DNA from 2 places in the Arthrobacter sp. Y3221159 genome. Region 2 is predicted to be linked to the other one. Evidence: riboswitches for the same ligand, from Rfam matches in the RefSeq annotation. Region 2 holds a riboswitch; the other holds the start of a gene.
What was found. Region 2 has a riboswitch for glycine ahead of AC5RT3_RS20000 (amino acid permease). Riboswitches for the same ligand answer to the same signal wherever they lie in the genome.

Region 1: it holds a riboswitch for glycine, as region 2 does, so the genes downstream of both, AC5RT3_RS20010 (aminomethyl-transferring glycine dehydrogenase) here and AC5RT3_RS20000 (amino acid permease) in region 2, are expected to answer to the same signal.

The regions. Positions count from the first base shown of each region.
Region 1 is NZ_JBNHFC010000033.1:606-11,936, reverse strand. It holds gene AC5RT3_RS20055 (elongation factor G-like protein EF-G2) at 1-2,014, shown strand, start outside; gene AC5RT3_RS20050 (MFS transporter) at 2,027-3,280, shown strand; gene AC5RT3_RS20045 (hypothetical protein) at 3,321-3,668, opposite strand; gene AC5RT3_RS20040 (DUF4193 domain-containing protein) at 3,933-4,235, shown strand; gene AC5RT3_RS20035 (AMIN-like domain-containing (lipo)protein) at 4,465-5,016, shown strand; gene AC5RT3_RS20030 (APC family permease) at 5,099-6,655, opposite strand; gene AC5RT3_RS20025 (Dps family protein) at 6,878-7,357, shown strand; gene AC5RT3_RS20020 (MFS transporter) at 7,452-9,017, opposite strand; gene AC5RT3_RS20015 (TetR/AcrR family transcriptional regulator) at 9,103-9,639, shown strand; glycine riboswitch at 9,732-9,828, shown strand; partial or broken gene AC5RT3_RS20010 (aminomethyl-transferring glycine dehydrogenase) at 10,022-11,331, shown strand, end outside.
Region 2 is NZ_JBNHFC010000032.1:4,097-15,427, forward strand. It holds gene AC5RT3_RS19940 (thiamine-binding protein) at 7-330, opposite strand; gene AC5RT3_RS19945 (TetR/AcrR family transcriptional regulator) at 452-1,117, shown strand; gene AC5RT3_RS19950 (hypothetical protein) at 1,305-1,529, shown strand; gene AC5RT3_RS19955 (hypothetical protein) at 1,625-1,840, opposite strand; gene AC5RT3_RS19960 (hypothetical protein) at 1,906-2,160, opposite strand; gene AC5RT3_RS19965 (AzlD domain-containing protein) at 2,275-2,586, opposite strand; gene AC5RT3_RS19970 (AzlC family ABC transporter permease) at 2,583-3,365, opposite strand; gene AC5RT3_RS19975 (CoA transferase) at 3,425-4,798, opposite strand; gene AC5RT3_RS19980 (glycerophosphodiester phosphodiesterase) at 4,805-5,704, opposite strand; gene AC5RT3_RS19985 (DUF445 domain-containing protein) at 5,754-7,100, shown strand; gene AC5RT3_RS19990 (LamB/YcsF family protein) at 7,128-7,877, opposite strand; gene AC5RT3_RS19995 (hypothetical protein) at 7,861-8,670, opposite strand; gene AC5RT3_RS20000 (amino acid permease) at 8,802-10,337, opposite strand; glycine riboswitch at 10,386-10,483, opposite strand; glycine riboswitch at 10,485-10,583, opposite strand; glycine riboswitch at 10,815-10,915, shown strand; partial or broken gene AC5RT3_RS20005 (aminomethyl-transferring glycine dehydrogenase) at 11,076-11,331, shown strand, end outside.

The DNA.
Region 1 (11,331 bases), on a different contig from region 2:
GATGCTCATTGAAGCATTGCTCGCCGCCAACGGCGTCATCACGCGGAAAGGGTCCATCGCCGACGGAACAACGGTGAGTGATTCCGATCCTGCCGCTGTCCACCAGCAGCGCTCCGTCACGCTCTCGCTGGTGCCCCTGCTGGTGGACGGCATCAAGGTCAACCTGCTGGACACTCCCGGCTACCCGGACTTCATCGGCGAGATGCGCGCCGGGCTGCGTGCCGCGGATGCTGCCCTCTTCGTCGTTTCGGCCGTCGACGGGATCGACGCCACCACCACTGCCCTGTGGGCGGAGTGTGAGCAGGCGAGGCTGCCACGCGCCGTCGTGATTACCCGGACGGACCACCCGCGCGCTGATTACGACGGCGCGCTCGCCGAGTGCCGGAAGGCGTTCGGGGAGGGCGTCCTTCCGCTCTACGTCCCGGTCCGGACGGGCGGGGACGTCACCGGGCTCCTGGGGCTTTTGTCCCGGACCGTCACCGATTATTCGGCGGGGGAGACTCCCGGCTCCCGTGAGGCGGACGCGGGCGAACTGGCAGGCGTCGAGGCAGCCAGGGGCGAGCTGATCGAGGGGATCATCGCCGAGAGCGAGGATGAGACCCTGATGGACCGCTACCTGGGCGGTGAGGACATCGACACCGGGGTTTTGATCGACGACCTGGAAACCGCTGTTGCCCGGAGTTCGTTCTTTCCGGTCCTTCCAGCGTCGGCGCTGACGGGCCTGGGCACCGCAGAACTGCTGGAAGTGCTGGTCCGCGCGTTCCCGCCGCCCACGGAGCGCGGCCTGCCAGGGGTGACCGACCTGGCGGGGCAACCGGAGGGGTCGCTGGCCTGCGACCCCGCCGGACCGCTGGCCGCAGAGGTGGTCCGGACATCCATCGACCCGTTCCTCGGACGGATCTGCCTTGTCCGGGTCTTTTCCGGGACGCTGCGTGAAGACTCGCCGGTGCATGTTGGCGGGCACGGGCTCGCGGACCGCGGCCACCAGGACCACGACACCGACGAGCGCGTCACCCACATCTACTCGCCGCTCGGGGCAACCCTGCGGCCGGTGCCGTACTGCGTGGCCGGGGACATGTGCGCGCTGGCCAAATTGGGGAGCGCTGAAACGGGGGACACCATTTCCTCCCGGGACAAGCCCCTGATCCTCGCAACCTGGGAAATGCCGGAGCCGCTGCTTCCAGTGGCGGTGGAACCGGACTCCCGCAGCGACGAGGATGCGCTGGCACGAAGTTTGGGCAAGATCGCGGCCGGGGACCCCACCCTCCGGGTGGAACGGAACGCCGAAACACACCAGCTGGTCCTGTGGGTGATGGGCGAAGCGCACGCCGAGGTGGTGCTGGACCGGCTTCGCGAGCAGGGCGTGAAGCTGCATACGGTGGACGTGGTGACCCCGCTTCGGGAAACCTTCGCGGCCCCCTCGGCCGGGCATGGCCGCCATGTGAAGCAGTCAGGCGGCCACGGGCAATATGCCGTCTGCGACATTGAGGTGGAACCGCTCGACCGCGGCGGGGGCTTCGAGTTCCTGGACAAGACGGTTGGCGGAGTGATCCCCGGGACCTTCATCCCGTCCGTGGAGAAGGGTGTCCGCGCGCAGATGGAGAAGGGGGTATCGGCAGGGTTCCCGGTGGTGGATGTACGGGTGACGCTGGTGGGCGGCAAGGCGCACAGCGTCGACTCCTCGGACGCCGCCTTCCAGGCCGCCGGCGCACTGGCGTTGAGGGAGGCTGCTGCAGCGGGAAGAATCCAGCTCCTGGAGCCGGTGTCATCCGTGGGTATCACCGTTTCGGACGAGCACGTCGGTTCCGTCATGAGCGATCTGTCCGGCCGGCGCGGAAGGCTTACCGGAACCACCTCCACCGGGGACGGGCTGACCGAAATCAGCGCAGAAGTGCCGGACCAGGAACTGCTGCGCTACGCCGTCGAACTCAGGGCCCTGACCGCCGGAACCGGCCGGTTCACCCGCCGCTACCTGCGGCACGACCCTGTGCCCGCCAGCTTCAGCCCCTCCTAAGCCTTTCCCCCGATGAACGCGGCCGCACGGAAGATCCAGCGGGTCTACCTGACGCTGACACTGGGCAACACCCTTGCAACGTCCTTCATCTGGGGGATTAACACCCTCTTCCTGCTCGACGCCGGACTCAGCAACCTCGAAGCCTTTGCCGCCAACGCCTTTTTCACGGCCGGCATGGTGCTCTTCGAGGTGCCTACGGGCGTCGTCGCGGACAGCTGGGGCCGGCGGGTGTCATTCCTGCTCGGCACCATCACCCTGGCTTCATCCACATTCCTGTACTACCTGCTCTGGCAGTGGTCAGCCCCGTTCTGGTGGTGGGCTGTTGTCTCCGTGCTGCTGGGCCTCGGGTTCACCTTCTTTTCCGGCGCAGTGGAAGCCTGGCTGGTGGACGCCCTGCATTTTTCCGGCTACGACGGCGGGCTGGAAGCGGTGCTCGGGCGGGGGCAGATGGTGTCCGGGGTGGCCATGCTGGGCGGTTCCGTGGCAGGCGGCGTGATCGCCCAGGCCACCGACCTGGGTGTGCCGTTCCTGATCCGCGTGGGCGTCCTGGTGGCCATGTTTGGCGTGGCGTTCCTGCTCATGCACGATGTCGGCTTCACCCCGGAGCGGTCGCCGCACCCACTGCGGGCGACCCGATCGGTCCTGAAAGCTTCGATCGACGGCGGTTTCAAGCACCCGCCGGTGCGGTACATCATGCTGGCAGCCCCGTTCACCGAGGGCGTTGGCTTCTATGTCTTCTATGCCCTGCAGCCCTACCTGCTCCAGCTGTTCGGGGACCCCCGGGCCTACGCCGTTGCGGGGCTGGCGGCTGCCATCGTGGCGGGAGCGGACATCGTGGGCGGATGGATGGCGCCCCGCGTCCGGAAACGGGTCCGCAGGCGCACCACCGTTCTGATCGTGAGCAACGTGGTCAGCTCCTTGATCCTGGTGGTGCTGCTGTTCACCACGGCGTTCTGGCTGGCCCTGGTCCTGCTGGCCCTGTGGGCAGTGGTGGGCGCGGCAGGCACGCCGGTGCGCCAGGCGTACCTGAACGACATGATTGCGTCGAAGCAGCGCGCAACCGTCCTCAGCTTCGATTCCCTGATGGGCTCCAGCGGCGGCGTGGTGGTGCAACCCCTGCTCGGCCGGAGTGCGGACCTCTACGGCTATCCGGCATCACTGGCTGTCAGCGGCGTGGTGCAACTGCTGGCCGCGCCGTTCATCCTGCTCAGCCGCCGGCAGCGCTCGCAGGCGGACACGGCGTCGGACCTCACCGCAGCACCCTAGCCGTAAACCGCAGGCAGTCCGGACCGTAGCCGCCGCAGCCTCAGTCCCCGTCCATCAGTTCAAGCAGCTTGCGTGCCGCGTCCCGGATGTCGTCGTGGCCGTACTGGGCAGCCCTTCCCTCGAGCGAGATGACCGCGCACCGGTGCACCTTGCTGAAGTCCCCGTACGGAAAGCTGACGCTGCCCTTGGTGCCCTCCGTCTTTTCGTCATCCCGGCCCAGGTGCCACGCTGCGAAGTCCTTGAAGCCGTGCTTGTCGATGAACGAGTTTTCCTGGTCCGTGGACGGGGCATGCTCGCTCCAGTCATCCCGGATATCCCGTTGGACCTTTCCTTCCTTGATCAGCCTGCGCGCCTGCTCAAGTGCCGTCCGGTTAAGCTTCGCTGCCATGGTGCCTCCTTCACGCGGTGCTCCGGCTGCTGGGGCCGGGCGCGCTTTCAGCGTAGGACCGCGCCCGGCAAACCGCCACGGGTTAACGGCTGCGAGACGGGCGGGAAACGTCGGCCAAGCCCGCGCCCTGCACGGGGAATCCGCGGCAGGCGCCGCGTGATTGTCCGGTGGAACACACTATTGCGCCGGTGACGGGATCATGCCCTAAACTGCTTCACTGAGGTGCCGGAAATGGCGCTGCGCAGCAACGAAAGTGAACAGGCTATGGCTACCGATTACGATGCTCCACGCAAGCAGGAAGAAGAGTCTCCGGCTGACTCGCTTGAGGCCCTCCAGGCGTCACGTGGCGGCAATGCGCAGACCGCGGTCATTGACATCGATGAGAACGACACCGCCGAAGGTATCGACCTGCCCGGCGCCGACCTGTCAAACGAGGAACTGACCGTCATTGTTGTTCCCGAGCAGCAGGACGAATTCACCTGTTCATCGTGCTTCCTGGTCCGCCACAGGTCACAGGTGGCGCTGGAAAAGAACGGCATGAAGTACTGCATCGAGTGCGAAGGCTGACCCCCGTTCTGCAGCAGTCCGGCGGCCGTTACCGCCGGTAACGGGATGATGCAGAAACGGCAGCGGAAGGGTCAAGAAAGGCCAGGAATCAGCGCCTTTTTTATGGCCCCTTAATGCTGGCCGCGGCAGACTAACGGTTGCGCGCCGAAGCGGCCACAAGCCTCGTTTCGCGTGCATGAGGCTCCTAGTCTTGAGCTATCCAATCGCTCCTTCCTTGGGTGGCTCCACAATGAAAAAACTCTCCATTTGGCTCACGGCTATCCTTATGGCCGTCGGCCTGGGAATCCTGGTTCCGGGGCCCGCCTCGGCAACCACCTCGTATTGCGGACTGGTCTGGGGGTCCCTGTCCAAAGCTGACGACACGTTCAGCAAAGCATCAGTCACCAACGTCCGGACCGGGCAGCACTACTGCTTCGACCGGATGGTGGTGGACCTCAACGGCCCTGCAACGGGCTACAGCGTGAGCTACGTTCCGCAGGTGGTCCAGGACGGTTCCGGCTTCACCGTCCCTGTCCGGGGTGGCGCCCGGCTGCAGGTCAGGGTGAATGCCCCCGCCTACGATCCGCAAACCGGGCAGCCCACGTATAACCCGGGCAACCAGGCGGAACTCTCGAATGTTGCCAACTACCAGACCTTCCGCCAGGTGGCCTGGGCCGGCAGCTACGAGGGGTACACCAACATCGGCCTCGGCGTTCGTGCCCGCCTTCCGTTCCGGGTGTTCACCTTGGACGGCCCTGGTTCCGGCTCCCGCCTGGTGGTTGATGTGGCGCACTTCTGGTGACGCGTCCGCCGTCGTAAGGCAAAAAGGTGCCGTACCCCCGGATCCGGGGGCACGGCACCTTTTACGTGCGGACTGCAAATTCCTACTCGGGGACCACCAGGGCAGGGGTGTCCTGCTTCAGGGTTTCGCCGCGGAAGAAGCCGGGCCGCACCTTGGCCATTACCAGCATGAACACCGCGCCCATGGCCAGGATCCCGACGCCCAGCACGAAGACCAGGCCAACGCCGAAGACCTCCGAACCGCTGCCGAACTCGGGCGCGAGGCTGTCCACGGCGGTCTGGAAGAACACCACGAACAGGCCCACCCCGCCAAGCACCGGGCACAGCAGCCGCAGGATGAAGTTGCGGGCGCTGCTGAAGACGCTGTGCCGGAAGTACCAGGCGCAGGCCAGCGCTGTCAGGCCGTAGTAGAAGCAGATCATCAGGCCCAGCGACACGATGGTGTCGTTCAGGACGTTCTCGCTGACCACATGCATGACGGCGTAGAACCCGGCAGAAACGAGGCCTGCAATGACGGTGGCGAAGCCCGGCGTCGCGAACTTCCTGCTGACCTTGCCGAACCGCTCCGGCAGGGCGCCGTAGTGCCCCATGGCCAGCAGGCCGCGCGCGGGGGACATGAACGTGGACTGCAGGGAGGCGGCTGAGCTGGACAGCACGGCAAGGGACATCAGGATGGCGAACGGGCCCATGATGGGGGAGGCGAGGGCTGTGAAGATGTTCTCGTGGTTGTCCTCATTGTTGAGCCCGTTGCCCGTATCGCCGAGTCCGGCGAACATCATGGTGGCGATGCTGACCAGGAGGTAGATGGCAAGGACAATGATGGCGGTCAGGGTACCGGCCACACCGGCTGTCTTCTTGCCGTTGGCCGTTTCCTCGTTAAGCGTCAGGCAGACGTCCCATCCCCAGTACACGAAGATGGACAGTGAGATCCCGGCGGCTATCTGGCTGAAGGTTTCGACTTTGGTGATGTCGAACCACTCCCAGCTGAAGGGGATGGCCGTTTCGGAAGCGGACCAGTTGGCGAACGCCATGGCCACGAACAGTCCAAGGACCAGCAGCTGGAACCCCACCAGGCCGTACTGCACCAGCTTGGTGGCGTGCAGGCCGCGGTAGCTGACCCAGACGGCCAGGGCCACGAACACGAAGCAGGTCAGGACGTTGATTGCCTTGTTGTCCGCTAGGTCCGCAAGCTCGGCGGAGCCTGTGAGCTGGGACAGGAAAAGGTAGAAGAAATCGACGGCCACGCCCGCGAGGTTGGACAGGACGATGATGTTGGCGGCGAGCAGGCCCCAGCCGCCCATCCAGCCCACCCAGGGGCCGAAGGCCTTGGTAACCCAGGTGAAGGTGGTACCGCTGTCCGGGGAATCGGCGTTGAGTTCCCGGTAGGCGAGCGAGACCAGGATCATGGGGATGAACCCGATCAGGAAGATGACAGGCAGCTGGAGTCCGACTTCATTGACGGTGGGGCCCAGTGCACTGGTGAGGGTGTAGGCGGGGGCAATGGTGGAAATACCAAGGACGACGACGGCGAGGAGGCCCAGCTGCCCGCCCTTCAGTCCTTTGGCGCTGATTCCGCCGCTGCCCGAGGGTTGGTTGCCGGAGCCGGCTGACGACGTACTGGTGCGGAGCGTCTCTGTCATGGCACCACTTTCTGAAGACTCTATGATCACGATCACTATATGAATGACGTTCATTTAGTATGGGGGCGGGAAGGCCGGAGCGCAAGGGGCAATATGAATCACATTCGTTTATGATCGGCGCCACTCCGGTTAGTAAGCTCACTGAGAAATTCTTGTCCGGGCGCTTCAGGCCTTTCGCGGGGCTGGTAGCGTCGCACGTACTGGACCACTCGAGGAGGACTGATGAAAGCTTCACCGACCCTGACCAACAACCTGCAGGCCGTGCTCACCGACCTGATTGAACTGCACATCCAGGGCAAGCAGGCGCACTGGAACATCGTGGGCACCAACTTCCGGGACCTCCACCTGCAGCTTGATGAGATTGTTGATGCCGCGCGGCAGTTTGCCGATGACACGGCCGAGCGCATGCGCGCCCTGCATGCACTTCCGGACGGCCGCAGCTCCACTGTGTCCGGGTCCACCAGCCTGGCGCCGTTCCCCGAGGGCCTGATCAGCACCAAGGATGCGATCGAACGGATCGTGGCCGCCCTCGAGGCGGCCGTGGGCACCATGCGCAAGGTCCATGACGAGGTGGACGAGGAAGACCCCACCAGCGCGGACCTGCTGCACGAGTTCATCCTCAAACTGGAGCAGTTCTCCTGGATGGTGAACGCCGAAACCATGAAGCCCACGGCCAGCGTAACCGCCCCGGATTCCAAGTAGCCCGCCGGCGGGGAACGCCGGCACGCAGCAAGCGCCCCGCGTCGGAGGTTCATCTCCGGCGCCGGGCGCTTTTGCTGTGGCGTGACACTGCCGCTTAGGTGGCTGTTGGGACTTTGCGAAGTACGACGGCGGCGAGGACTGCCGCCCCAGCCATCAGTACCAGCCCGATTGCCGCGGTGACGTGGACGCCGGAATCGAAGGCTGCCGCCGCAGCATGCCGCACCGCGTCAGCCAGGGGTGCCGGCAGGGCGGCAGCCACATCCATGGCGCCGGCGAGGGTTTCGCCCGCGTTGTGGATGGCGCCCTCGGATGCCGACTCCGCCAACGCGGCCGGCAGCCGGAGGTTGTGCTGGTAGGAAGCCGTCAGGATCGAGCCCAGCACTGTGGTGCCCAGGAGGGCACCAATTTCGTAGCCGGTCTCAGAAATGGCGGCGGCGGCACCGGACTTCTCCGGCGGCGCTGCCCCCAGGATCAGGTCGTTTGAAATAGTCTCGGCCGTACCCACGCCCAGGGCAAGGACCAGCAGGGCGGCCAGCAGAAGCGAGGGGCCGCCGTCGTGGTTCCCGAAGGTGACCACGCTGTAGCCCGTGGCGCTGAAGGCCAGCCCGGCGGCCACCACGAACCCCGGCCGCACGCGCCGCACCAGCGGCACCACGGCCAGCCCTGCCACCACCGTGGCCACAAGGGCCGGGATCATTGCCATGCCCGCTGCCGAAGGGGACATGCCCTCGAGCAGCTGCAGGTGCTGCGCCAGGAAGAGGATGAAGCCGTTGAAGGAAAACAGGGCCAGGACGTTGGCCGTAATGGCCATGCTGAACACCCTGTTCCGGAACAGGGACATATCCAGCAGCGGATTCGCCAGCCGCAGCTGCCGGCGCACGAAGACTGCACCCATGGCCAGGCCGAAGGCGATGCCGGCGAGGGCTGCCGGGCCGGTGCCTTCCGTGGCCAGTTCCTTGATGCCGTAGACCAGGGGGACCATCACCAGCAGGGACAGCAGGATGCTGGGTACGTCCACGCGGCCCGGGGCGGGGTCCTTCGACTCCGGGATGAAGGTTGGGCCGAAGGCCAGGAGGGGCAGCATGAGCGGCACGGCCACCAGGAACACCGCGCCCCACCAGAACTGCTCCACCAGCCAGCCGCCAAAAATCGGTCCCAGGGCCGCCCCGCCGGAGAACCCGGCTGCCCAGATGGCTACCGCCAGCCTGCGGCGGCTGGGCTGCGGAAAGATGTTGCGGATCAGGGAGAGCGTGGACGGCATCAGCATCGCCCCAAAGAACCCCAGGGCGGCACGGCCGGCGATCAGCCAGGCGGGGCTTGGGGCGAAAGCCGTGGCCGCGGACAGGGCGGCAAAGCCGATGCTCCCGATGACCAGCAGCTTCCGCCGCCCAATGCGGTCGCCGAGGCTGCCCATGGACACCAGCAGGCCGGCGAGCACCAGGGGGTAGGCGTCCACGATCCACAGGAGCTGGACGCCGGTGGGTTCCAGGGCGCGGGTGATGGCGGGCAGGGCAAAGGTGAGGGCGGTGTTGTCCACGGCAACCAGCAGGACCGGGAACATCAGTAAGCCCAGGGCGAGCCAGTCCCGCCACGGCGCCCGGACGGCCGGGCCGCCGACGGGGGCCGTCGGGGTCCTGGTGGTGGCAGCGGAAGTTGTCATGAAATAACTATACCGTCCAGACGGTACAGTTACGAAACTAGGCCGGGTTGGAGAGGCTGCCGCCGCAAAAGGCATGATTAGACGCATGCCCCGAAAGCCCGTAGCCCGTGAAGCGGTCCTTGACGCCTTTGAAGCCCTCCTGATTGAGGTGGGTGAGCGCGCGGCAACCCTGGATGCCGTTGCGGCGAAGGCCGGAGTGTCCAAAGGCGGGCTTCTGTACCACTTCCCCAACAAGGAAGCCCTGATCCAGGTGCTGCTGGACCGGCTTGACGGGCTGGCAGGAGCCGACGCCGATGCCATGGCAGCTGCCGGGGAAGGGGCTGCGGCCTACTTCGTCCGGTCTTCCGTCTGGGCGGATACTCCGCTGGACCGGGCGATCGTCGCCGCAACCCGCCTGGCGGAGGTGGCGCACGAGGAAACGCGCCGCCGGTTCGCAGCGATCCAGCAGCGCTGGCTCGACGAGATCGCGGCCGACGTGGGCCCGGCGCTTGCCAAAGCAGTGCTGTACATGGGGGACGGGCTCTACTTCAACGCCATGCTGTCTGTGGGGCCGGTACCGCCGGGCGGCGCGGCCGCCGATGTGGACGAATTGCTGGCAGCCCTGGAGCGCCTACGGCGGTAGCCGGCCATTTGCCCCAGCCGCTGCGGCGTAGGACAATTAAGCGCTGTGGGAGCCGCCGGCGGCTTCCCGCGACAATCCAAATAAATAGCCTTTGATCTGCGGCGGGAGAGTTCTGCCGAAAGTACAGCAGGCGCCGTAGGAGCAAACCCTCCCCAGGAATCTCACAGGCCCATGTACCGCCGCGGCGAGGCACCTCTGGAAAGCAGCAGGCAGTCCGCCTGGGTAACCCGTTGAGCGGGAGCCTTGGGCTGTTGTGTTCACCGACGGTGCAAGCGGGGCCACGCGCAAGCTGGCAACGCGGAAACTCTCAGGTCCAATACAGAGCGGGGAGGAACCCGAATCGCTGCGGCGTACCCTGCGCCGCCTGAATTATGGAGTTCCTGTGACTGCTTCCCCGGTTTCCGCCACCTTTGTTGACCGGCATATCGGCGCGCGCCGCCAGGCCGACGTTGACACCATGCTCAAGGCCGTCGGCTATGACAGCGTGGATGCGCTCGTGGACAAGGCGGTTCCCAAGGACATCCGGCAGGACACCCCGCTGACGCTGTCGCCGGCGTTGAGCGAGGTTGAAGCGCTCGCAGAACTGCGCAAGCTTGCCGCGAAGAACAAGACCGCGGTCCAGATGATCGGCCAGGGCTATTACGACACCGTGACGCCACCGGTGATCCGCCGCAACATCCTGGAATCCCCGGCCTGGTACACCGCCTACACCCCGTACCAGCCTGAGATTTCGCAGGGCCGGCTCGAAGCGCTGCTGAACTTCCAGACCATGGTCCAGGACCTGGTGGGGCTGCCCATTGCCAACGCCTCGCTGCTCGATGAAGCCACCGCGGTGGCCGAGGCAGTGCTCATGATGAGGCGCGCCAACAAGAACAAGGATGCCAAGGACGGCAAGACCGTCCTCGACGCCGACTGCATGCCGCAGACCATCGCCATCGTCAAGGGCCGTGCCGAGGCGCTGGGCTTCGACGTGGAGATAGCCGATCTTTCCGCAGGCCTGCCGGACGGTGCCATCAACGGCATTGTCCTCCAGCAGCCCGGCGCGTCCGGCCGGGTGTGGGACCAGTCCGGCGTGATCGCCGAGGCGAAGGAACGCGGCGCGCTGGTCACCGTCGCTGCCGACCTGCTCGCCCTGACCCTGATCACGCCTCCGGGCGAGCAGGGTGCGGATATCGCCGTTGGTTCCGCCCAGCGTTTTGGTGTCCCGCTGTTCTTCGGCGGCCCGCACGCGGCCTACATCGCCGTCCAAAAAGGCCTGGAGCGTTCCATGCCCGGCCGCCTTGTCGGTGTGTCCAAGGACGACGCCGGTGTCCCCGCCTACCGCCTGGCGCTGCAGACCCGCGAGCAGCACATCCGCCGCGAGAAGGCCACGTCCAACATCTGCACCGCGCAGGCACTGCTGGCGATCGTCGCGTCCATGTACGCCGTCTACCACGGCCCCGAGGGCCTGAAAGCGATTGCCCAGACCACCAACCGCCATGCCCGCACGCTGGCAGCTTCACTGAAAGCCGCGGGACTCGATGTCCTGCACACCTCCTTCTTCGACACCGTCACTGTCCGCGTACCCGGCAACGCGGCGGGCATCGTTGCCGCTGCGGAGGAGAAGGGCATCAACCTCCGCGGCATCGACGCCGACACCGTGGGCATCTCCGTGGACGAAACCACCACGACGGCGACCATCGCCGACGTCGT
Region 2 (11,331 bases):
GATGACTCAGGAACCGTCCGCCAGGGCGTCCTCCAGGCGCTCCACCTTGGCGGTGAGCTCTCCTGTGTAACCGGGCCGGATGTCAGCTTTGATGACCAGGGAAACGCGGCTGCCGTACCGCCCCACCGCCTCGGTGGCGCGCTTGACGACGTCGAACACCTCATCCCATTCGCCTTCGATGGTGGTGAACATCGACTCCGTCTGGTTGGGAAGCCCCGACTCCCGGACGATCTTCACAGCAGCGGCAACGGCGTCGTGGACGGAAGCGTCATCCGGCCGGGAGCCTTCAGCAGGGGTGCCGGACGGGGCAACAGAAAACGCAAGCAACATGATGCCAGTCTGCCACGCCGTCCCGGCGGGCAACGGGCAGCGCGGGCGCCCCCGCCGTCACATAAGCTCCTACCCTTCAGTAACGGTGAAGGCGCGCAGTTGCGTTGCTAACCTTTTGGGCATGAGTCTCGCAGTCGCCCGCAAGCCCCTCCGCGCCGACGCAGCGCGGAACGTGGACAAGATCATTACGGCGGCGCGCCAGTGCTTCCGGGAGTTCGGTCCGGATGTACCCCTGCAGACCATCGCGGCCACGGCCGGCGTAGGCCCGGCCACCCTTTTCCGGAACTTCGCGGACAAGGAGGAGCTTGTCCTTGCGGCATTGAACCGGCAGCTTCGGCTCACCGTCGATCCCGTGATTGAGGGGGCGCTGGCCGATATCGATGCCGCCGCCGGCCTGTTCCGGGTGCTGGAGTCCCTTATGGATGCCTCCAGTGCCGACGCCAATCTGCTGGGCGCCGTGGCCGGCAGGCGCGAACTGCTCACCGGCATCGCCGGGTCCCTGATGGAATCCCTCAGCGTCCTGCTGGTGCGGGGGCAGGGGCAGGGAAGCCTGCGTCCCGACATCTCCATGACGGACATGTTCCGCCTGCTCGCCATGCTGATCAGCGTTGTGGACACCATGGAGCCGGGCTCCGACGCCTGGCGCCGTCCGCTGGCACTGGTGGAGGATGCCATCCGCACTGCCCGGCCGGCGCGCCCCCTGCCGCCGCATGTTCCAGTGCCTGCCGCCACAACCTCGCCCACGGCGCCCCTGATGGCCGCCCTTGGCGAACCCGGACTGGGGTAGGTTCCTGCCGGCAACGCACTTGGGCCGGCCACTTCCCGTGCAGCCGCCCCGGATTAGGGACCCATTGTGGGCGCCCACGTGGTGCAATACACTTCAAGAGGGTTACGCAGCCAGCCTCTGAACATCCCAGATGGAGCGACTCCATGAAGCAGTTCCTGCATTTCCGGCAGCCGATGGCCGCAGCGCGATGAACAGTTCAAAGCTCTCGCACTACCTCAACAATCCGCGCGATCCGGAAGAGGTCCTGCCCACATTGAGCGCGAATGAACTAGCGGACCTGCTGGACGCGCTGTACCAGAACCTTGACACGCCAGAACCCGAATTTGGCGCGCAGGCCTGGTACGACATGGCCGTCGAAGAAAGCTGCCGCCGGGCCGCGCTGCCGGACGGCGCCGCCCACGGAGTGGCATAGCAAGCCGGAATCATCTTCGTTCCGGCTGGATCAAGACCCTCCCCCACAAAGCAGTTCCTGCTGGCCACGGCATGATGCCGGGGGCCGCGCCGCGCCTATTCCTGCCCGGTGCCCGGCCCGCGATCCCCGCGGTGTTCGTTGGGCACATGGTCCTTCGCTTCGATGAGATGCTGCTGAAGCTTCTCCTCGGCGTCCCGGCGGCGCTTCGCCGTATCCCGCATGTCCCTGGTGGACTGGGAGCCGCGGGGATCACGGTAGCCTGGACGGCGCCTGCCGGGCTGCTCCCCCGCGGGCTGTGACTCTACGTTCATTCCGGTTCCTCCTTTGGCCGCCCGTCAGGACCTACCGCATTCGGTCCCTGGTGCCCGGCAGTGGGTCAACCGCTGGCCGCGTCCCCCCTCTTGCGGATCTCCCGCCGTACCAGGGCCTGCAGCGCGGGAACCGGCGACGACGGATCCGCCGTCAGGCCGGCGCTCAGCCTCTCGGCCAGCAACTCCAGATCCTCCGGCGGGACGTCGGACAGGGCAGCAAATCGTGTGTAGAAGCGTTTGGCAGGAAGCCCCGCCCGCCGTCGGGCATCTTTTCGGGGCCGGCCGGCTCTTTCTCCGGCAGCGTGCAGCTGATTGTCCATGGTCCCCGTTCACAGAAAATTCCGTGGCCGACTGCATAGCCGCTCCCATAGTACAGCCGGGGACTGTCATCGGAAGTGACCCACGTCACCCAGGCGCGGCTCCGCGGCGGACGGTCAACTCCAGCCCAGCAACCTCAGCAGTGCCGCCGTTCCCGCTCCGGCGAGAACCACCACCAGGAAAGGGGCACGCAGCGCCAGGGCCACGGCGGCAGCGGCCAGCGCGCCGAGCCGTGCGTCGGCGGCCAGCGACTGGCCCGATGCCACGGCATTCACCACGGTGAGGGAGGCGAGCAGCCCGATGGTCATGGTTCCTGCTATGCGCGACATTCGCGGATCCTCCAGGAAGCGGGCCGGCACCAGGTAGCCCACCAGTTTCCAGGCATAGGCCAGGGCACAGGCCACCAGCAGCCAGAACCAGAGGCTCATGCGCCTGCTCCCGGAACAGGCCCGTGGTGGCCGCCGTCATGTTTTCCTCCGTGGCCCCCATCATGCCGGTGGCGCTCCCGGTAAGGATCCACGTCGGGTTCGAGGCCCTCGTCACTGCGCCCGTGGCTGAACCAGCCGATGGCTGCCGCTACGACGGCGGCCACCAGGATGGGCACGCCCGCGGGCACGAACGGAACGGCGATGACCGTGGCCACGGCGCACACCACAGCAATGGCCACGGGTTCGCGACCTTTGAGCCTCGGCCAGAGCAAGGCCAGGAAGGCGGCCACCGCGGCGCCGTCAAGGCCCCATTGCCTGGGGTCCCCGAGCGCCGCGCCGGCAAGGGCGCCTACGGCGGTAAACAGGTTCCACAGCACGTAGATCCCGATGCCGGCTGCCCAGAATCCGCGGCGCTGCTCTTCCGGATCAGTTTGTCCTGTGCTGGTGGCCGTCGATTCGTCGATGGTCAGCTGGGCGCCAACGTATTTCCGCCAACCGGTGGGCCTGAGCAGCGCGTTCAGCTGCATCCCGTAGATGCCGTTGCGGACGCCCAGCAGCGTTGCCGCGCTCATCGCCGCGATGCCGGAGCCGCCGCCTCCCACCACGCCGATGAACGCGAACTGTGAGCCGCCGCTGAAGAGCAGGAGGCTCAGGGCCATGGTCTGCCAGAAATTGAGCCCGGAGGTGACGGACAGCGCCCCGAAGGACACCCCGTACAGCCCGGTGGCGATGCTGATGGAGATACCCACCCGGACGGCCGGTGATCCCAGGAGAAGCATGGTCCAACTCAATCACAAGGAGGACGGGCGTCTGAAACCGGTCTGGAGCCGCTGGTGGGTCAGGCCCAGGCCAGCCCGGAGCTGCCGTAGGGGGGTGGCGGATTGCGGTAGTCGAGCGGCAGCCCGTCCAGCAGCAGCGGAGGCGGGACGTACCGGAGCTCCCCGAAGGAGCTGTCCATGGTCCGGTAGTCCGGCGGCGCGAGTCCTGCTGCTGCTTCGTGTGTTCCGGCTAGGGAGAACAGTTCCCCCGCGGTCCTCGCCAGCGACAGCCGGGCGGTTCCACCCAGGCCGGTACGACGGCGGCCGGCAAGGAGCGTGACTGCTGCGGCTGCCGCTCCGTACCCGGTGGCGTGGTCCAGCGCCTGGACGGGCAGGGCACCCGGGTGCCAGCCGCCGTCGTCCGTCTCCTGGCCGTAGAGGTCTGCAATCCCCGCGGCCGCCTGCACGATGCTGTCGAAGCCTCGCAGGCTGCTCCACGGCCCTGTTGCACCCCAGCTGTTCAGCGTGACCACGGCCAGCCCGGGGCGGGCCTCCAGCAGGGCACCGGTACCCAGCCCGAACCGGTCCAGCGCCCCCTTCCGGTAGCCGGTGACCACCACGTCGGCAGCTGCAATGAGGTCCCGCAGCCGGCTTTGGTTTTCGGGGCGGCCGAGGTCCGCCTCCGCACTGCGTTTGTCGAAACAGGTGTCCACGAACTGGTCGGACAGTTCGGGCAGCCGGGGCGGGTCGATCCTCAGGACGTCCGCGCCGAGCGCAGCCAGGAGCCGGGTGGCAACGGGACCGGCGATGACCCTGGTGAGGTCCAGGACGCGGACGCCGGCCAGCGGGCGTGCCCCGGTGCCGGCGCCAGCGGGTGGAGGACCTGCGCCAGCGGGTGGAGGACCTGCCGGAACCGCTTCCGGCCCCGGCATACCGGCCAGGCCCATCCCTGTGGTTTCGCCGTCGGAGGAAGTCAGGGAAATCCAGGGACCGGAACCGGCAGCCTCTCCCATCGGGGAGGCCAGCCACGCGCTGCGCGTCCGGACGGCAGCGGCAATCCCGCCCGCTGCCTGGATTGCCGCCTCCGCCTCAAGGGAAGCCATGGTCCGGAGCGCGGCATCCACCCCGGCAGGCGAGCGCGCGCCAAGGGCCTGCAGCAGGCGCTGCTCGTGGTGCGGGTAGTTGGCGTGCAGCCGGATCCAGCCGTCCTTCGTCCGCCGGAACCCGGACAACGGGGCAAACCCCTGCAGCTTCCGCCCGGCGATCCGCAGATGCCCGGACGAATCGAAGGCGGCGGCGGTCAGTGCCGGTGTGGTGGAGAACCTTGGGCGTCCACCGGTGTACTGGGTCAAGGCTGCCGCTGCGGCGGAGACGGCGCCCAGGGCGAGGCCCTCCACGTCCAGCGGCCCGGCCCACCAGCGGCGGGGACCGACGTCGTCCGGCTGTTTGCCCACGGCCGCCTACCGTCCCTGCGTCGAAGCCATCTGGAGCTGGCTCAGGACCCGGGCGGGCACATTGGTGGTGATTTCGTGGATCCCGAGTTCCTGGCAGAGGGCCACATCTTCCGGGGAGTCCACCGTCCACACGCGGAACCGCCGGCCGGAGCCGAGCCAGCGCTGGACGGTAGCCGGATGCCCGCGGACGTAATCGATGCCCGGCCCCGCCAGCCCTGCCAGGCGGCCGTCCAGGATCCGCTCGCCTTCCAGCTGCGTGGCTTTCATCAAGTTGGCAATGGCTCCGCCGGTGATCGGGCCCAGGCCAAGCCCGCCGCGGATTTCGTGGATATTGATGTCGTCCACCAGTTGGCAGACGTATTGCGCCGGGACGGACCGGAGCAGGTGCCGGACCGAGTCCGGGCTGAAGCTCATGAAAGTCACCGCCACGTTGTCCACGGTGGAGCCGGCGGGATCCCAGCCCTCCCGGCGCAGCAGCTCCAGGACCCTGTCCTCAAGCTTCAGCTGGTAGGGGCTGGGATGCTTCAGTTCGATGGCGAGCCTGACCGGCCGCCCGGCTCCCCGAAGAATGTCCAGCAGTTCGGGCAGGGTCAGGAACTGTGCCGACCGGGCACCGTACGCCTCCGGGATACGCACGCCCTTCCATGACGAGAAATCGAGGTGCCGCAGTTCGCGCAGTGTCCGCTCGGCCACCGGCCCCGTGCCGTCCGAGGTGCGGTCAAGGTTGGCGTCATGCAGCAGGACAACATGCTGGTCGCGGGTGAGGTGGACATCGCACTCCACGCCGTCCGCCCCGTCCGCCAGTGCCTGCAGGTAGGCGGCCCGTGTATGTTCGGCGAAGGCGGCGCTCGCGCCGCGGTGCGCAAAGACCAGCGGCCTCTTCGGCAGTGGCTCCTCAAACCTCATGCAGACACGGTAGCCGACCGCGCCGCCACTGCGGGGCTAGGCTTGGCATATGCAGGTGAACTCTGAGCCAACTACCCAGGAAGCCCCGCCCCAGCCCGCTCGCCCGGTGCCGGACCACGCCCACGCGGCCGCCGCCGTCGGCCGCCGGCTTGGTGACGGTGATGCCGAAAAGGCGGCAGCGCTGCGGAAAATGAAGCTTGTGGCCCTGGGCCTGCTGATCGCCATGGCCGTTGTTTTTGTTGTCGCCTTCGCGCTGCAGGACGAGTATCCCTGGCTGCAGTATGTGCGGGCGGCCGCGGAGGGCGGCATGGTGGGCGCCCTGGCCGACTGGTTCGCCGTGACGGCGCTGTTCAAGTACCCGATGGGCATCAAGATCCCGCACACCGCGATCATTCCGCGGCGGAAGGACCAGATCGGCGCCTCGCTGGGCGAGTTTGTGGAAACCAACTTCCTGTCCGAACAGGTGGTCCATGAGAAGCTTGCCAGCGTCAACATCGCCCGCCGGGCCGGCGAATGGCTCGCCACGCCTGCAGGCGCCGAGCGGGTGGCCAAGGAAGGCGCGGCGCTCATCCGCGGCGCGTTCAAGGTCCTCAACGACGACGACGTCCAGGCGGTCATCGAGGGAATGGTGCGCAAGCATCTGCTCACTCCGCCGTGGGGACCTCCGGTGGGCAAGATGGCGGAGCGGATCTTCCACGACGGGCACCACCACAAGCTCGTTGACCTGCTGGTGGACCGGGCAGCTGACTGGGTCAGCGAGAATCACCAGACGGTGAGCCGGCTGGTCTCCGACCGCTCCCCCACCTGGGTTCCGCAGTTCGTGGACGGGCTCGTGGGAGACAAGGTGTACATCGAATTCCTCAAATTTGTCCGGGCAGTGCAGACGGACCCGAACCACCAGGTCCGTCAGTCGATCGACAAGTACTTGAACGACCTCGCCCAGGACCTGCAGCACGATCCTGCGATGATCGCCCGAGCTGAGGACATCAAGGCCCAGGTCCTGGGGGACCCTGAGGTCCGCGAACTGGCCTCCCGAACCTGGGGAACGGTGAAGAACGCCCTGCTGGGTGCCGTGGACGATCCCGACAGCGACCTGACCATCAAGTTCAAGGCCGCGGTCCGGGACTTCGGTTCCCGCCTGGTCAGCGATCCCGAGCTTGCCGGCAAGGTCAACGCCTGGATCGGCGACGCCGCCGGGTATCTGGTGCGCACCTACCGCTCGGACATTGCCGGGGTCATCACGGATACCGTGGCGCGCTGGGACGCCGAGGAGACGTCGCAGAAAATCGAGCTCCAGGTGGGCAAGGACCTGCAGTTCATCCGGATCAACGGCACCGTGGTGGGGTCGCTGGCCGGGCTGGCGATCTTCACGGTGGCCCACCTGGTCTTTGGCTGAGCGCCGCTGCCGGCCAGGGGCGGACGTTTAGGCGAAGGACTCCAGCTCAATCCCGGCAGCAACCAGGCCTGCCCGCACTCCCGCGGCCATCTCCACGGCGCCCGGAGTATCGCCGTGGATGCACAGCGAATCGGGCCGAACCTGAACCACGGTGCCGTCAACGGCCACCACTTCGCCCTTGGTGGCCAGCCGGACCGCCCGCTCCACCACCGCATCGACGTCGTGCAGGACGGCGCCATCCTGCGAGCGGGGGAGCAAAGTTCCGTCGGCCTGGTAGGCGCGGTCCGCGAAGGCTTCAACGAACACCGGGTGGCCGGCCTTCTGTGCCTGCTTCAGCAGCTCCGAGCCCGGCAGCCCCAGGATGGGCAGTCCGGGGTCGTAGGCGTTGACGGCCGCCACCACGGCCTCGGCCTGTCCGGCATCATGCACCAGCCGGTTGTACAGCGCCCCGTGGGGCTTCACGTAGTCCACGGAGGCACCCACGGCGTGCGCGACGCCGTCGAGCGCTCCCAGCTGGTACAGCACATCGCCGAACAGCTCATCGAAACTGGCATCCAGCGATCGCCGGCCGAAGCCTGCCAGGTCCCGGTACCCCACGTGCGCACCGACAGTGACGTCGAGCTCGTAGGCTGCCCGGCAGCTGTCCAACATGGTGATGGGGTCGCCGGCGTGGAACCCGCAGGCCACGTTGGCGCTGGTCACCAGCTGGAACATCGCGGCGTCGTGCCCCATCTTCCAGGAGCCGAATGATTCGCCGAGGTCAGCGTTGAGATCCAAAGGTGTTGCCTTCCAGCGTCTGCTTGTCGGGAGCTGCGGCGGCCTTCAGCTCCCCGGGGATGGTGTCCGGCATGGGTCCGAACGCTTCCTTGGCGTTCGACACCACGGCGCGGCCCATCATGAGGTTACCCGCTCCGCCCACCACCGCCCCGATCCCGAAGGGCAGGGCCCTTCCAAACAGCGCCGTGCCCTGGCGTTTGAGCAGGTTCTTGAGGAAAGCCTTCTGGATCCGGCTCCGGATGCTGCTGAACCCCGGCATCGGCATCGATTTGGACAGCATGCTGCCCCAGGCCTGGGTGGCGTTCGCGCCTTTGCCCGCAACCTGCCCGCTGAGCGCCCCGAGGAGGGACGTCCCCTCCTCGCCGAGCATGATGGCCATGACCATGGTGCTGGCCTTCTCCGGGTTGGTCAGCCGGATGCCATGGAGTTCGGCCAGTGAAGTGGCATACAGGGCTGTCGCTTCCAGGAATCCGACAGTGGCTGCCGCCGAAAGTCCCAGCGACGCCACCGTTCCCACGCCGGGCACCGCGGCGGTGGCACCCACCACCGCCCCGCCGCCCGTGACGGCACGCAGGTAGTCGCGCTCCAAAATGTCGGCCAGCTGGGCGGCGGTGGCACGCGGATGCTTCTTCTGCAACCGCCGGAGATAGGCCACCACGAACGGGCGCTGGATTTCCACCGCCTTCAGCAGCATGTTGTGGACACCGGGCTTGGGGTTGCCCTCAGCGTCGAACACCGCGTTGTGGGCGGTTTCCTGTGCGATTCGTACTGCGGGATTGCTGCGCCTGGCCATGATCACCTCATTCAAATCGACCTGCAGCGGGAAGGCTGCCGTGCTCCTCCATCCTAAGTGGATAAACACTAAGCATGCTTAACTTCGGCGCCTTGGCCTGCCGCCGCCCGGTGGGGTCCGCCGGCGTCCGCTCACTTCCTTGCCTGCTCTTTCTCGGCCAGGCCGGTGCCGGTGCTTCCGCCGGCCGCAGCCTCGTCAGCCCGCAGCTCGGCCTTGAACACCTCGAACCGGGCGAGGTGCGCGGGCCGGCGCCGCAGGACTGCCCATGCCGCACCCAGGACCACGAACCAGGCGGGGGTGGCCAGCAGGGCGGCGAGGGTGTCGGCCTGGGTGGTCAGCGCCCAGAGGACGAAGGCGAAGAACGCGAAGACCGCCCACACAACGGGAACGCCGCCGGGCATCTTGAACTTCGAGGCTGCATGCAGGTGCGGGCGGCGGCGCCGGAACGCCAGATAGCTGGCCAGGATCATGGACCAGACGAAGATGAAGCACACTGCGGACACGGTGGTGACCATTTCGAAGGCCTTGCCGACGTCCTGGCCTGCGTACATGAGCACGACGCCGGAGAGCAGCAGCACGCACGACAGGAACAGCGCGTTGCTGGGTACCTTCTTCGGCGACAGCCGGGCGAAGACGCCCGGCGCATCCCCCTCCTGGGCCAGGCCGAACACCATCCGGGAGGTGGAGTAGATGCCGGAGTTTGCGGAGGACATGGCGGAGGTCAGGACCACCAGATTGACCACGGTGGCGGCGGCGCCCAGTCCGGCCAGGGAGAACATGCCAATGAACGGGCTGTGTCCGGCGGCGAACTGGGTCCACGGGGTGACGGACATCAGGATGATCAGCGCGCCGACGTAGAACAGCAGGACGCGGACGGGGATGGCGTTGATGGCCCTCGGCAGATTCCGCTCCGGGTTCTTGGCTTCCGCCGCCGTGGTGCCCACAAGCTCGATGCCCACGAAGGCGAAGACGGCGATCTGGAATCCGGCCACGAAGCCCATGAATTCATTGGGGAAGAAGCCGCCGTGGCTCCACAGGTTGCTGAAGCCGGCCGTTCCGGCGTCGCTCTGGAAGCCGGTGAAGATCATGAACAGGCCGACGATGATCAGAGCGGCGATGGCGATGATCTTGATCAGGGCGAACCAGAATTCGGTTTCGCCGAAGGCCTTGACTGTGGCGAGGTTCAGCAGGAGCAGGATGGCGACGGTGGCCAGCCCTGGGATCCACAGCGGCAGTGCCGGCCAGAGCTCCCGGGAGTAGCCCGCGATGGCGATGACGTCCGCGATCCCGGTGATCACCCAGCAGAACCAGTAGGTCCAACCGGTGAAGAAGCCTGCCCACGGCCCCAGGAGGTCGGCCGCGAAGTCGCTGAAGGATTTGTAGTTCAGGTTGCTCAGCAGCAGTTCGCCCATGGCGCGCATAACAAAGAACAGCATGAAGCCGATGACCATGTACACGAAGATCACGGAAGGGCCCGCGGCGGAGATGGTCTTTCCGGAGCCCATGAAGAGGCCGGTACCGATTGCGCCGCCGATGGCGATGAGCTGGATGTGCCGGTTGCTGAGCTGGCGTTCGAGGTGGGGAGGTTCGCTGTGTGCGGCCTTGCCGGAAGGGGAAGCGCCGTGGGGTGGCTGGCCGCCCGGGGACGCGGGGGGATGAATCGTCATGAGGAACTCCATCGTTCAAGCAGCACCGGATGCTGCATAGATTCGGTTCCTCCCCGCTCTGTACATGACCTGAGAGTTTCCGCAGCCGTAAAGGCGTGCTTGCACCGTCGGTGAGCCGGGACCTGCCCGGCTGCTTTCCAGAGTTGCCTTTCCGCGGCGGTACATGGGCCTGAGAGTTTCCTGGGGAGGGTTTGCTCCTACGGCGCCTGCTGGATGTACCTGGCAGGGCTCTCCCGCCACAGGTCAAAGGCATGTTCAGTTAGAAAAAGTTGCTTCGCATGGACCGCTGCCGGCAGGCCGCCCCGAATCGGTGGAGCCGGTCCGGCACGGCGCCGGTCAGGTTCAGTGTGGTTCCGGTCACGCAGCATTGTCAAACCCCCAACCAGGAATCCGGGGGCGTGGCAGGCGCCGATTTGCCACGAGCAGGCAAGGCCGTGTACCTTGTGAGCCGAATCACCCACATTTGAATAAGCCTTTCGAGCTGTGACGGGAGAGCTCTCCCGGACAACCACCGGACAGGCGCCGTAGGAGCAAATCCTCCCCAGGAATCTCTCAGGCCCATGTACCGTCACAGCGAGGCGACTCTGGAAAGCAGCCCGGCTTCCTGCCGGACTCACCGACGGTGCAAGAGTGCCCTGCCATGAGCAGGTGTCCTCGGAATCTCTCAGGTCCAATACAGAGCGGGGAGGAACCCATCCATGCCGTGCCATCCGTGGCCGGCCAGACCTGGAGTTCCTCATGACGATTCAATCCAACCCATCGGCCTTCGCCGACCGCCATATCGGCGTGCGCCGCCAGGCCGACGTCGACACCATGCTCAAGGCCATCGGCTACGACAGCGTGGACGGGCTCGTGGACGTTGCCGTTCCGGGATCCATCCGCCAGGAGCACGTGCTCCGGCTTGAGGACGCCCTCAGCGAGGTGGAGGTCCTCGCCGAACTGCGCAGGCTTGCGGCCAGGAACAAGACCGCGGTCCAGATGATCGGCCAAGGCT